2 regions of the Caballeronia sp. LZ024 genome follow, and region 2 is predicted to be linked to the other one. Evidence: riboswitches for the same ligand, from Rfam matches in the RefSeq annotation. Region 2 holds a riboswitch; the other holds the start of a gene.
What was found. Region 2 has a riboswitch for thiamine pyrophosphate ahead of QCE48_RS13630 (FAD-dependent oxidoreductase). Riboswitches for the same ligand answer to the same signal wherever they lie in the genome.
Positions count from the first base shown of each region.

Region 1: linked by a shared signal. The riboswitch ahead of thiC (phosphomethylpyrimidine synthase ThiC) and the one ahead of QCE48_RS13630 (FAD-dependent oxidoreductase) in region 2 are both predicted to bind thiamine pyrophosphate.

Region 1 is NZ_JARUXL010000001.1:1,061,867-1,067,742, forward strand. Features, by position in the region: gene QCE48_RS04760 (glycine zipper 2TM domain-containing protein) at 72-284, opposite strand; gene thiC (phosphomethylpyrimidine synthase ThiC) at 613-2,544, opposite strand; TPP riboswitch at 2,697-2,852, opposite strand; gene QCE48_RS04770 (EamA family transporter) at 3,136-4,107, shown strand; gene QCE48_RS04775 (DUF4397 domain-containing protein) at 4,457-5,239, shown strand; gene QCE48_RS04780 (entericidin A/B family lipoprotein) at 5,429-5,563, opposite strand; gene QCE48_RS04785 (sensor histidine kinase) at 5,746-5,876, opposite strand, start outside.
Region 2 is NZ_JARUXL010000001.1:3,027,562-3,033,437, reverse strand. Features, by position in the region: gene QCE48_RS13635 (ABC transporter ATP-binding protein/permease) at 1-584, opposite strand, end outside; TPP riboswitch at 893-1,013, shown strand; gene QCE48_RS13630 (FAD-dependent oxidoreductase) at 1,196-2,353, shown strand; gene thiS (sulfur carrier protein ThiS) at 2,369-2,566, shown strand; gene QCE48_RS13620 (thiazole synthase) at 2,586-3,404, shown strand; gene thiE (thiamine phosphate synthase) at 3,401-4,480, shown strand; gene QCE48_RS13610 (ABC transporter ATP-binding protein) at 4,585-5,400, shown strand; gene mlaE (lipid asymmetry maintenance ABC transporter permease subunit MlaE) at 5,397-5,876, shown strand, end outside.

The sequences.
Region 1 (5,876 bases), 2.0 Mb from region 2:
CGGATAGTTTGGTTCATTTTAACGCTGCGGAGCGCGTTCAGATGTCGCGATCCGCAGCGCAAGACTCCGGCTTACTTGCCGACCTGGTTGCCGATCACGCCGCCGACGGCCGCGCCGCCGAGCGTCGACAGCGCGCTGCCGCCGATCACCGCGCCCGCTGCGCCGCCGACGCCCGCCCCGACCGCCGTATCGCGTTGCCGTGTAGTCATGCTGTCGCAGGCGGTAAGGCCGCCGAGCAATGCGACGACGAGAGCAGCAGCGCCGATCTGTTTGATATTTTTCATTTCGACTCTCCAATGTGTTTATCAGGGTGATGCGGCCCGGCGCGTTCGCCTTGGCAGGGTTCCCTTTTTTTATCGGGTGCCGGGCCGCCGCAGAAGACGCGATCTGCGGTGCGTCCTTGCGGCTATTCCTGTCGGAGCCATGCAGCGACTTGCGATACTGCCGGCTCAATCACCATGAAGCAGGAAAGATGCCTGTTCGCCACGTCTCGCGAACGCGCCTTCCGACGCGCTTCGAGGCGATGCTTCAGAAATGAAACAGCCCGTCGCGCATGTCGCGCGACGGGCTGTTTGTGTGCCCGGTTGGTAAACCCGGCACCGGCAACCGCGATCAGGTGCGCTGGTAAATCTCCGCGCCCTTCTTCACGAATTCGATCGCCTTGGTCTGCATGCCTTGCGTGAGCGCTTCCGTATCGGTCACGCCTTGCTTTGCCGCATAGTCGCGCACGTCCTGCGTGATCTTCATCGAGCAGAAGTGCGGGCCGCACATCGAGCAAAAATGCGCGACTTTCGCCGAATCCTTCGGCAGCGTCTCGTCGTGGAATTCGCGGGCCTTGTCCGGATCGAGGCCGAGGTTGAACTGGTCTTCCCAGCGGAACTCGAAGCGCGCCTTGGAGAGCGCGTTGTCGCGCACCTGCGCGCCCGGATGACCCTTCGCCAGATCGGCGGCGTGCGCGGCGAGCTTGTACGTGATGATGCCTTCCTTCACGTCGTCCTTGTTCGGCAGCCCGAGGTGCTCCTTCGGGGTCACGTAGCAGAGCATCGCCGTGCCGAACCAGCCGATCATCGCCGCACCGATGCCCGACGTGATGTGGTCGTAACCCGGCGCGATGTCGGTCGTGAGCGGCCCGAGCGTGTAGAACGGCGCTTCGTCGCACCACTCCAGTTGCAGGTCCATGTTCTCCTTGATGAGCTGCATCGGCACGTGGCCCGGGCCTTCGATCATCACCTGCACGTCGTGCTTCCACGCGATCTGCGTCAGTTCGCCGAGCGTCTTCAGTTCGCCGAGCTGCGCTTCGTCGTTGGCGTCGTAGATCGAGCCGGGACGCAGGCCATCGCCGAGCGAGAAGCTGACGTCGTAGGCCTTCATGATTTCGCAGATGTCCTCGAAGTGCTCGTACAGGAAGCTTTCCTTGTGATGCGCGAGACACCATTTCGCCATGATCGAGCCGCCGCGCGACACGATGCCCGTCATGCGGTTCGCGGTCAGCGGCACATATTGCAGGCGCACACCAGCGTGGATCGTGAAGTAGTCGACGCCTTGTTCCGCCTGCTCGATCAGCGTGTCGCGGAAGATTTCCCAGGTCAGGTCCTCGGCTTTGCCGTTGACCTTTTCAAGCGCCTGATAGATCGGCACCGTGCCGATCGGCACCGGCGAATTGCGGATGATCCATTCGCGCGTCTCGTGGATATGCTTGCCCGTCGAGAGGTCCATGACCGTGTCGCCGCCCCAGCGGATCGCCCAGGTCATCTTGTCGACTTCCTCGCCGATAGAAGATGTGACCGCCGAATTGCCGATGTTCGCGTTGATCTTCACGAGGAAGTTGCGGCCGATGATCATCGGCTCGCTTTCCGGGTGATTGATGTTCGCGGGGATGATCGCGCGGCCGCGCGCCACTTCCTCGCGCACGAACTCGGGTGTGATTTCCTTCAGCGCGTTCTCGCCGAACGCGGCGGCGCCGAACGCCTGGCCCGGATGCTGGCGGCCCATCATCTTCGCGAGTTTTTCGCCGTTCGGGCCGCTCGTCCGCAGCGTTTCGAGATATTCGGCGCGGCGCTGGTTCTCGCGGATCGCGATGTATTCCATTTCCGGCGTGACGATGCCCTGACGCGCGTAGTGCATCTGCGAGACGTTCTTGCCGGGAATCGCGCGGCGCGGATGGCGGTGCAGTCCGGGAAAGCGCAGTTCGGCCGTTTTCGGATCGGCGGCGCGCTCGCGGCCGAAGTCGCTCGACAGGCCGCCAAGGCTTTCCGTGTCGCCGCGCGCTTCGATCCAGCGCTGGCGCAGCGCGGGCAGGCCCGAGCGGATGTCGATTGTCGCGTCCGGGTCGGTGTACGGGCCGGATGTGTCGTAGACGTAGACCGGCGGGTTCTTCTCGCCGCCGAAGCTGTCGGGCGTATCGGACTGGGTGATTTCGCGCATCGGCACGCGGATGTCGGGCTGCGAGCCCGTCACGTAGACCTTGCGCGAATTGGGCAGCGGCGCGATGGCGGCGGCGTCGACGACGGCGTTCTCTGACAGGAACTTCGGGTTGGCATTCATGTGCTGTCTCTCCTGGGGACGGTTTTTCCAGCAAGCCGGCGGACGAACGGACGAACGCCCGGCGGCGACTGATTCAGGAGCTAAACAGGGAGGAACGAGACGGAAGGAGTTGCGGGCTTCGGAGGATGCGGGAGAGTGAGAAGAACCCTGCGCGTTGAAACCCGAACGCTTCCCTGCGCTGGCATTATCCAGATCAGGTTCAAAGGGTATTTCTCACCCACGATACGCGGGCAATCCAGCTTGGACCTTCGACGATGCAAAGTTTTCGACGGATTGCGATGCGCAGCGCAGGACCCCCGCGTTAGCAGCCGCTACGTTACACCGCACCGTGGCGTGTTGGCAACCATCTGTAACACTGCGCTTCGCGCACAGAGCGCTTACTGCATAATGGCGGGCACCGCGTTTTCCGTACTTTCCCTAGTACGCGCGGCGGTCCGTTTTTCGCCCGACATCCTTCCGCACTCCGCCATGTTGTCCTGTCTTGCCCGTCTTGCCGCGACGCCTCGTTCGCATGCGCGTCGTTCTCCGGCTGCCCGTCCCGGCGGTGTATCAGCGGGTCTGTCTGTAATTCTGGCCGAAGCGGAGTGACGGATGCCTGTCACGCAACAGCCACAGCAGCCGCAACCGCCGAAGCTGCCGTCCAGCCTGCCGTTCAATCTTCTCGACCGTTTTCCGTTCCGTTTGCCGCGGACGCAGCAGGGCCGGGTCGCGCTCGCGCTGGCCGTCGTCTATATCGTGTGGGGATCGACGTACATGGCGGTGCATCTGTCGCTCGCGTCGTTTCCGCCGCTGATGCTCTCCGGCCTGCGTAATCTTTTCGCAGGCATCGGGCTTTTTATCTTCGCGGCGCGCAAGAAGCCGATCTGGCCGACGGGCGCCGAAATCCGCAATGCGGCGATCGTCGGGACGCTGCTCGTCGGGTTGTCGAGCGGGATGCTCGCATTCGGCATGCGCACGGTCGAAACGGGAACGGCGGCCGTGATGGTCGCGACGGTGCCGCTTTTCGCGACCGTCATCGCCGCGCTCACGGGCCGCAAGATCGCAAAGGGCGAGTGGGTCGCGGTCGGGCTCGGACTGGTCGGCATCGCGCTCCTGAATCACGGCGACACCTCATCGGGGTCGACGGCCGGCAGCCTCGCCATCCTGTGCGGCGCGGTCTTCTGGGCGGGCGGGGCGCATCTCGCCGGGAAGCTCAAGCTGCCGTCCGATCTCTTCGTGTCGACGGCGCTGCAAATCGGGCTCGGCGGCACGATTTCCACGATCGTCGCCTGGTTGTCGGGGGAGCGGATCGCGAGCATCGGCTTCGTGCCGTTCGCTTCGTTTCTCTATCTGATGCTGATCGGCACGATGGCCGCCTATGTCGCGTATGGCTATCTGATCCGCCACACGAGTCCGATCATCGCGAGCAGTTGCATGTACGTGAATCCGGTCGTCGCGGTGGCGCTCGGTTCGCTGCTGCTCGGCGAAGTCATCACGCGCTGGACGGTCATCGCGACCGTCGTCATCTTGATCAGCGTCGGATTGTCGTTCTGGTTCGACTACCGGCGGCGCGGTCTCGTCTGAGGGCGCCCGCGCGGCGCGTCTGCCGACCGCGACGATGTAAGACATGGGAAATATCGCGTAAGACTTGCCGGGCCCTTTCCAGCGAACCGCACGCCGAACGTCCGGTTCGAGCAAAAACTCTAAATCACGCAAGCGCCTTGTCCCACCGGGCGCGGCGGCCAAGCCGCGCTTCGTCCTCGTCCACAGCGGCACATCAGTTGCTCAATGTCGGCACCCATCCGGCGCCGTGCGCATGCGCATCCGTCGAACGGTGCCCCGGGGAAGAAAAGCGGGCTGGTCCCACGCGTTTCACCGAACGCGCGACGGCCCGACATAACGATCAACATCAATCGATAATAAAGGTGAAGACATGAAGCTCATCCGCACCGTGACCGCGCTTGCCTGTGCCGCATCGATCCTTTCCGCCTGCGGCGGCAGCTCAGACGACGTCGGCAAGGAACTCGGCGTCACGCCACCCGAAGTCCATTTCATCCACGCCATTCCGAGCGCACCGAACGTCGACTTCTATAACAACGGTCACGTCCTGCAGGCGAACCTCGCCTACAAGGCCGTCACGAACTTCGCCACGATCAACACTGGCGCCCAGACCTTCTCCTACGCGGCCGTCAACACGACGACGCAACTCGCCACCGACTCGACCATCACCAACGCCGCGAAGGGCCACGAGTACACCGTGATCGCGCTGCCGGACGCGGGCTTCCTGCCGTCGATCGCCGTCATCGACGATCCGTTCGACAAGGGCCTGCTGTCGACGAACGCACGCGTGCGGGGTTTCAACGCGTCGGCGAATGCACAGAATCTCGACCTCTATCTCGTGGCGCCGGGCACCAGCATCGGCGCGATCAGCCCGACGATGGCCGGCGTGGCGTACAAGAATGCCGTCCCGGCGACGACCCAGGATTCGCTGTACGTCTCCGGCGGAACCTATCAACTGATCGCGACGCTGCCGGGATCGAAGACGCCGGTCTACACGTCCGCGTCGTTCAACCTCGGCAACAACGCAGACTGGCTCGTGACGACGCTGCCCGCCGGCAACGCGCTTTCGCAAGTGGTTCCCAACAAGATTCGCCTGCTCGTCGCGCAGGGCGGCAACACGCAGACGCCCGCGATCGAATTGCCCGACACGCAGTAACGCAGGAAAACGCGCGACGCGGATCGCGCCGGGAAGCACAAAGGCCTTCGCGACAGCGAAGGCCTTTGTTTTTCATGTCACGCGAAACTGCTGCAACAGACGGTCGAAAAAAAGCCCGCCGCTAGAAGCGACGGGCCGACAGGTAACGATGTGGACTGCGCTGCGCGGCAGCCCGCGCGGTCGCGATCCTTACTTGTGTTCTTCAGCGGAGTTCGAGATGGCCTGGCCGCCCTTCGAAATATCCTGGCCCGCGCCGGACATGGTATTGCAGCCCGCGAGGGCAGCCGTGCCAGCGATCAGCAACAAAGCGATGAGTCGAGTCATGAGTGTTCCCCTAGCAGTTGGAGATGCGCGAGCGGAGCGTCCGCGCATCGTTGTTGAGTTCGCCCTGCGCGTCGCGCAGAGTCATTCTGTCCGAACCATCATAAAGAAAGCATGATGCGCAGGCTGTAGGCGTGCGCGTGTTTTTCACGTCAGCCGGTTCCGCTATTGATGTCGGCGTCCTCCTACGCGAGCGGAATGCCCGTGTCCAGCGAAGCCGTGTGCTTCGCGTCCGTGCGCTCGCGCGGCAAGGTCGCGCGGATGCTCGTGCCGTGCGGCACGCGCGGTTCGATCTCGATGCGGCCGCCACGCGCGG
Region 2 (5,876 bases):
ACCATGTAGCCCGGAATCACGAGCGGCGTGCCGAAGGCGGTCAGCGTGAGCGCGCCGGCGATCGTCCACAGGATCGTGATGAAGGTGACGAGCGTGACGAGCGTCGAAAGCAGGTCGAGCGAGAGGCTCAACGTGGTGGTGGCGAACGATTGGAGGTCGTCGCTGATCCGCTGGTCCGGGTTGTCGGCGAGGCGGTCGCGCTCGATCCGGTAGAACGCGCGGTCGCCGAGCCATTGTTCCAGATACTTGTTGGTGAGCCACTGGCGCCAGCGAAAACCGAGCATCTGCCGCAGATACCGCCCGTACACCGCGAGCAGGATGTACGCGAACGCGAGTCCGGTGAAGATCAGCAGCAGGTGCGGGAAATCGTGGACGTTCTTGGTTTGCAGCGCGTTGTAGAAGTCGGCGTTCCAGCGGTTGAGCCGGACATTGATCCACACGACCGTCATGTTGATCGCGATGATCGCGGCCAGCAGTCCCCACGCGATGCCGCGTTCTTCCGAAACCCAGTAGGGCTTGATCAGGCTCCAGGCCGATACGTTGTCGGCCGCTTGCTGAGCGTTGTCGGGCGTGATGTTGGTCATGAGCTTCCTGATGATGAGCCGGCGTCACGGCCGGTTGTAACGTCGCGCACGAGGCGGCGCGTAATCGGGCCCGTTGCGGTGGATTGCGAAAGCACGGGCCACGCAGATTGTTTCGGCTTTCCCTTAACTGCGGCTTAATCCGGCATCGCGCCGGAATCGCGCCGGAATCGCGCGATCGGGGGAACGAGGCGCGCCCGCGCGCATTCGCGCACAAGTGTTCGCGGCATTGTGCCAGAGTGCCGGATCGCGTGAAAAAACGCGGGAATCCCCGGTTTGCGGCGGCTTCGCGTTTCATGCTTTAATGACCGTCGACGAAACAGGGGTGCTTTGCGCGCGTTTCTGGCAACACGAAACGCGCGACGAGGCTGAGAGAAACCCTTTGCACCCGATCCGGGTAATACCGGCGAGGGAAGTTTCCGGAAAACGCCATCGTTTTTCCAGTCTCTTCCAGCATTCCATCCGCTCTGGGGCCGGCATTGCGCCGCCCCGCCGGTCTCGCCGCTGATTTCGTCCTTTGATTGTGCGTCTGCCGCACTCGACAGAGGGCTCGGGACCGATTTCCCCGTCACTTCCTCGCGTGCCGCAGCTCGTCGCTGAGGAGGCATCGCATCGTGAATACTTTTGTCGACCGGAGTGCTGGCGCGCCACGGGCCGCGCATCGGCCGGACTTTGCCGTCGTCGGCGGCGGGCTGTGCGGACGGCTCGTCGCGTGGCAACTGGCGGGCGCCGGGCATCGGGTCGCGCTCTATGAACGCGGCGACGCGGCCGGCGCGCAGTCGGCGGCGTGGGTCGCGGCGGCGATGCTCGCGCCGCTCGCCGAAGCGGCGAGCGCCGAATTGCTGATCACGGAACTCGGCGTGGCGTCGCTCGAACGCTGGCCGGGGCTCATCGCACAACTGCCGGAGCCGGTCTTTTTCCAGCGCAACGGCACGCTCGTCGTCTGGCATGCCGGCGATCGCGCCGAAGCGCCGCTCTTCGAGCGCCGCCTGCGCGCGAACGCACCCGCTGCGCTCTTCGACGACGGCTTCGTGAAGCTGTCCGGCGCTCAGGTCGCGGCGGCGGAGCCGTCGCTTGGGAGCCGCTTCGCGCAAGGCTGGCTGCTGCCGCACGAAGGGCAACTCGACAACCGTCAGGTCCTGTCCGCGCTGGCCGCGGGACTCGCAGCGCGCGGCGTCGATACGCACTGGAACACGACGCTCGACACGATGCCCGACGCGCGCATCGTGATCGACTGTCGCGGTCTCGGCGGCAAGCCCGCGTGGCCCGCGTTGCGCGGCATCCGCGGCGAGGTCGCGCGCGTGCATGCGCCGGGTATCGGCCTGACGCGGCCGGTGCGCCTGCTGCATCCGCGCTATCCGCTCTACATCGCGCCGAAGGAGCACGATCTCTATGTGATCGGCGCGACGGAAGTGGAGGGCGAGGACATGTCGCCCGTCACCGTGCGCTCCGCGCTTGAACTATTGAGCGCCGCGTTCGCGGTGCATCCGGGTTTCGGCGAGGCGCGCATCCTCGAACTCAACGCCCATTGCCGCCCGACGCTGCCGGATCATCGGCCGGCGATCGTCTGGGACGGGGCGCGGACCTTGCGGGTGAACGGCCTGTACCGGCACGGTTTCATGATCGCGCCGGAAGTCGCCGATACCGCCGCGCAGCTCGCCGAAGCGCTACTCGCGCAGGACGTGAGCGCCCCCGATTCCTTCGACGGCTTCCGCCGCCAGGCGCGCTGGGCCGACCTGCTCCACAGCGAGCACGCGGTGCCCGCACTGTAAACCATCGATATCGCCATGAACATCCACATTAATCAGCGGCCGTTCGACCTTCCCGATTCGGCCACCGTCACCGACGCGCTCGCCGCGTTCGGCGCGAAGCCGCCGTTCGCCGTCGCGCTGAACGGCCAGTTCGTTGCGCGCGCAGAACACGCGTCGAAGGCGCTCGCCACGGGCGACAAGCTCGATGTCGTCGCGCCCGTCGCGGGCGGCTGACTCACACAGGATCGCAACCATGACCACCACCACCAAAATCACGACCGCCGATGCGCTCGTGCTCTACGGCGAGACGTTCCCGAGCCGCGTGCTGCTCGGCACGTCGCGCTATCCGTCGCTGCAGTCGCTCTCGGATTCCATCGATGCCGCGAAGCCCGGCATGGTCACGGTCGCGCTGCGCCGCCAGTCGGCGACCGGCGAGGCGGGCTTCTTCGACGTGCTGAAGCGCCACGGCGTCGCGTTGCTGCCGAACACGGCGGGCTGCCAGAGCGTCGACGAAGTGCTGACCACCGCGCACATGGCGCGCGAAGTCTTCGAGACGCCGTGGATCAAGCTCGAACTGATCGGCGACGACTACACGTTGCAGCCCGATCCGATCGGCCTCGTGGAAGCGGCGGGCAAGCTGGTCCGCGACGGTTTCAAGGTGCTGCCGTACTGCACCGAGGATCTCGTGATCGGGCGGCGGCTGCTCGACGCCGGCTGCGAGGCGCTGATGCCTTGGGGCGCGCCGATCGGCACCGGCAAAGGCGTGACGAATCCTTACGGCCTGCGCACGTTGCGCGAGCGCCTGCCGGACGTGCCGCTGATCGTCGATGCGGGGCTCGGCGTGCCGTCGCATGCGTGTCAGGTGATGGAATGGGGCTTCGACGGCGTGCTGCTCAACACGGCCGTCTCGCAGGCGACCTTTCCGCCGCAGATGGCGCGCGCGTTCGCGCTCGGCGTCGAGGCGGGACGCACCGCCTATCTCGCCGGCCCGATGGCCGAGCGCGACAGCGCCGAGGCGAGCACGCCGGTCGTCGGCATGCCGTTCTGGCATCAGGACGGGAGCGCCGCATGAGCCTGCTGAATCGCGAGATCTTCTGGCCGCCGGCGGACGAACTGACGGAAGTCGCCGAGCGCATCCGCTCGCGTCTCGGCGCGTGGCCGGCGGCGTCGAAGCCTTGGCGCATCTGCCTGACGACGCCCGACGCGCACGGCGCGAACGATCTGATCGTCTTCACCGAGCAGCATGACGCGGACGTCGATCGCCTGCTCGCCGATGGCGCCGCCGTGCTCGAAGCGCACGGCGAACGTGCGGTTCTGCGGCGCGGCGACGAGCGCTTCGTGCTCGAAGGCGAGCGTTCCGACGACTGGCTCGCGGCGCTCGCCGCGTTCCTCGACTGCGACTTCGAGCCGCACGACGCGCTCGTGCTCGCGCTCGCGTGGCGCGCGGGCGACGAGAGCAAAGCCGATGCATGGCCCATCGATTTCGCTACGTTTCCGCGTGTCGGCGACCTGGGCGCCGCGCCTGCGACGCCGTTTCCCGAATGCCCGCCGCGGCTCGGCCTGTATCCGGTGTTGCCGAGCGCGCAATGGGTGGAACGCGTGCTCGATCTCGGCGTGCTGACGGCGCAACTGCGCCGCAAATCCACCGACGCCGACGATCTGAAACGCGAAATCGAAAGTTCGGTGAATGCCGGGCGCAAGCACCAGGCGCAGTTGTTCATCAACGATCACTGGCGCGAGGCGATCGCGGCAGGCGCGTATGGCGTCCATCTGGGCCAGGAAGACGTCCAGACCGCCGATCTCGACGCGATCGCGAACGCCGGCGTGCGGCTCGGCCTTTCGACGCACGGCTATTACGAAATGCTGCGCGCGCTGCATTTCCGGCCGAGCTATCTGGCGCTTGGCGCCGTCTTCCCGACGACGACCAAGGTCATGCCGACCGCGCCGCAAGGCCTCGCGCGGCTGGCACGCTACGTGCGCCTGCTCGACGGCCGCGTACCGCTCGTCGCGATCGGCGGCGTCCACGGCGACGTGCTTCGCGACGTGCTGGCGACCGGCGTGGGCAGCGCGGCAGTCGTGCGCGCGGTGACCGAGGCGCAGGACGTCGCGGCGGCGGTTTCTGCGTTGCAACATGAGTTCGCGAGATAATGTTGAAAATTCGGAAAAATTCGCTAGTCGAAAGGTAGGCCAAGGCATCGTTTACGCACAGGCCCTATAATTCGGCCTCTTTGCGTAAAGGATTGCCTGCCCCCGTGTCTGCTTCCCCCGAGACCCTGCTAGAGCTTCGCGACGTCGACTTCGGTTACGGCGACCGGCTCGTTTTGTCGAACCTGAACATGCGTTTCACGCGTGGTCAGGTGGTCGCGGTCATGGGCGGCTCCGGCTGCGGCAAGACGACCATCCTGCGTCTGATCGGCGGTCTCGTGAAGGCGAACCGCGGCCAGGTGCTGTTCGGCGGCACCGACATCGGCGCTCTGACGCGCGACGGCCTCTACGCGCTGCGCCGCAAGATGGGCATGCTGTTCCAGTTCGGCGCGCTGTTTACGGATCAGACCGTCTTCGAAAACGTCGCTTTCCCGCTGCGCGAGCACACGGACCTGCCAGAAGAACTCTTGCGCGATCTCGTGCTGATGAAGCTCAACGCGGTCGGCCTGCGCGGCGCGCGCGATCTGGCGCCGTCGGAGATTTCGGGCGGCATGGCGCGCCGCGTGGCGCTCGCCCGCGCCATCGCGCTCGATCCCGAACTCATGATGTACGACGAGCCGTTCGCCGGGCTCGATCCGATTTCGCTTGGCATCACCGCGAACCTGATCCGCACGCTGAACAGCGCGCTCGGCGCAACGTCGATCCTCGTCACGCACGACGTGCCCGAATCGTTTGCGATCGCCGATTACGTGTATTTCATCGCGAACGGCGGCATTCTCGCCGAGGGCACGCCGGCCCAATTGCGCGCGTCGACGGACCCGTCGGTGCGCCAGTTCATCGACGGCGCGCCCGACGGCCCGTTCAAGTTCCATTACGCCGCCTCGCCGCTCGCGGCGGACTTCGGTATCGGAGGCAAGGCATGATCAGCGCGCTCGGACGCTGGGTGCTCGACGGCTTCGGCACCGCCGGTTACGCGACGCGCATGTTCGCGCGCCTCGTGCTTGAATTCTTCCCGCTGCTGCGCCGTCCGCGTCTTGTCACGAAACAGATTCATTTCGTCGGCAATTATTCGCTGGTGATCATCGCGGTGTCGGGGTTGTTCGTCGGCTTCGTGCTCGGCTTGCAGGGTTATTACACGCTCAATCGCTATGGTTCCGAGCAGGCGCTCGGGCTGCTCGTCGCGCTGTCGCTGGTGCGCGAGCTCGGCCCGGTCGTGACTGCGCTCCTGTTCGCGGGGCGCGCGGGCACGTCGCTTACCGCCGAAATCGGCCTGATGAAAGCCGGCGAGCAGCTCACGGCAATGGAAATGATGGCGGTCGATCCGCTCAAGGTCGTCGTCGCGCCGCGCATGTGGGCCGGGATCATCTCGATGCCGATTCTCGCCGCGATCTTTTCCGCG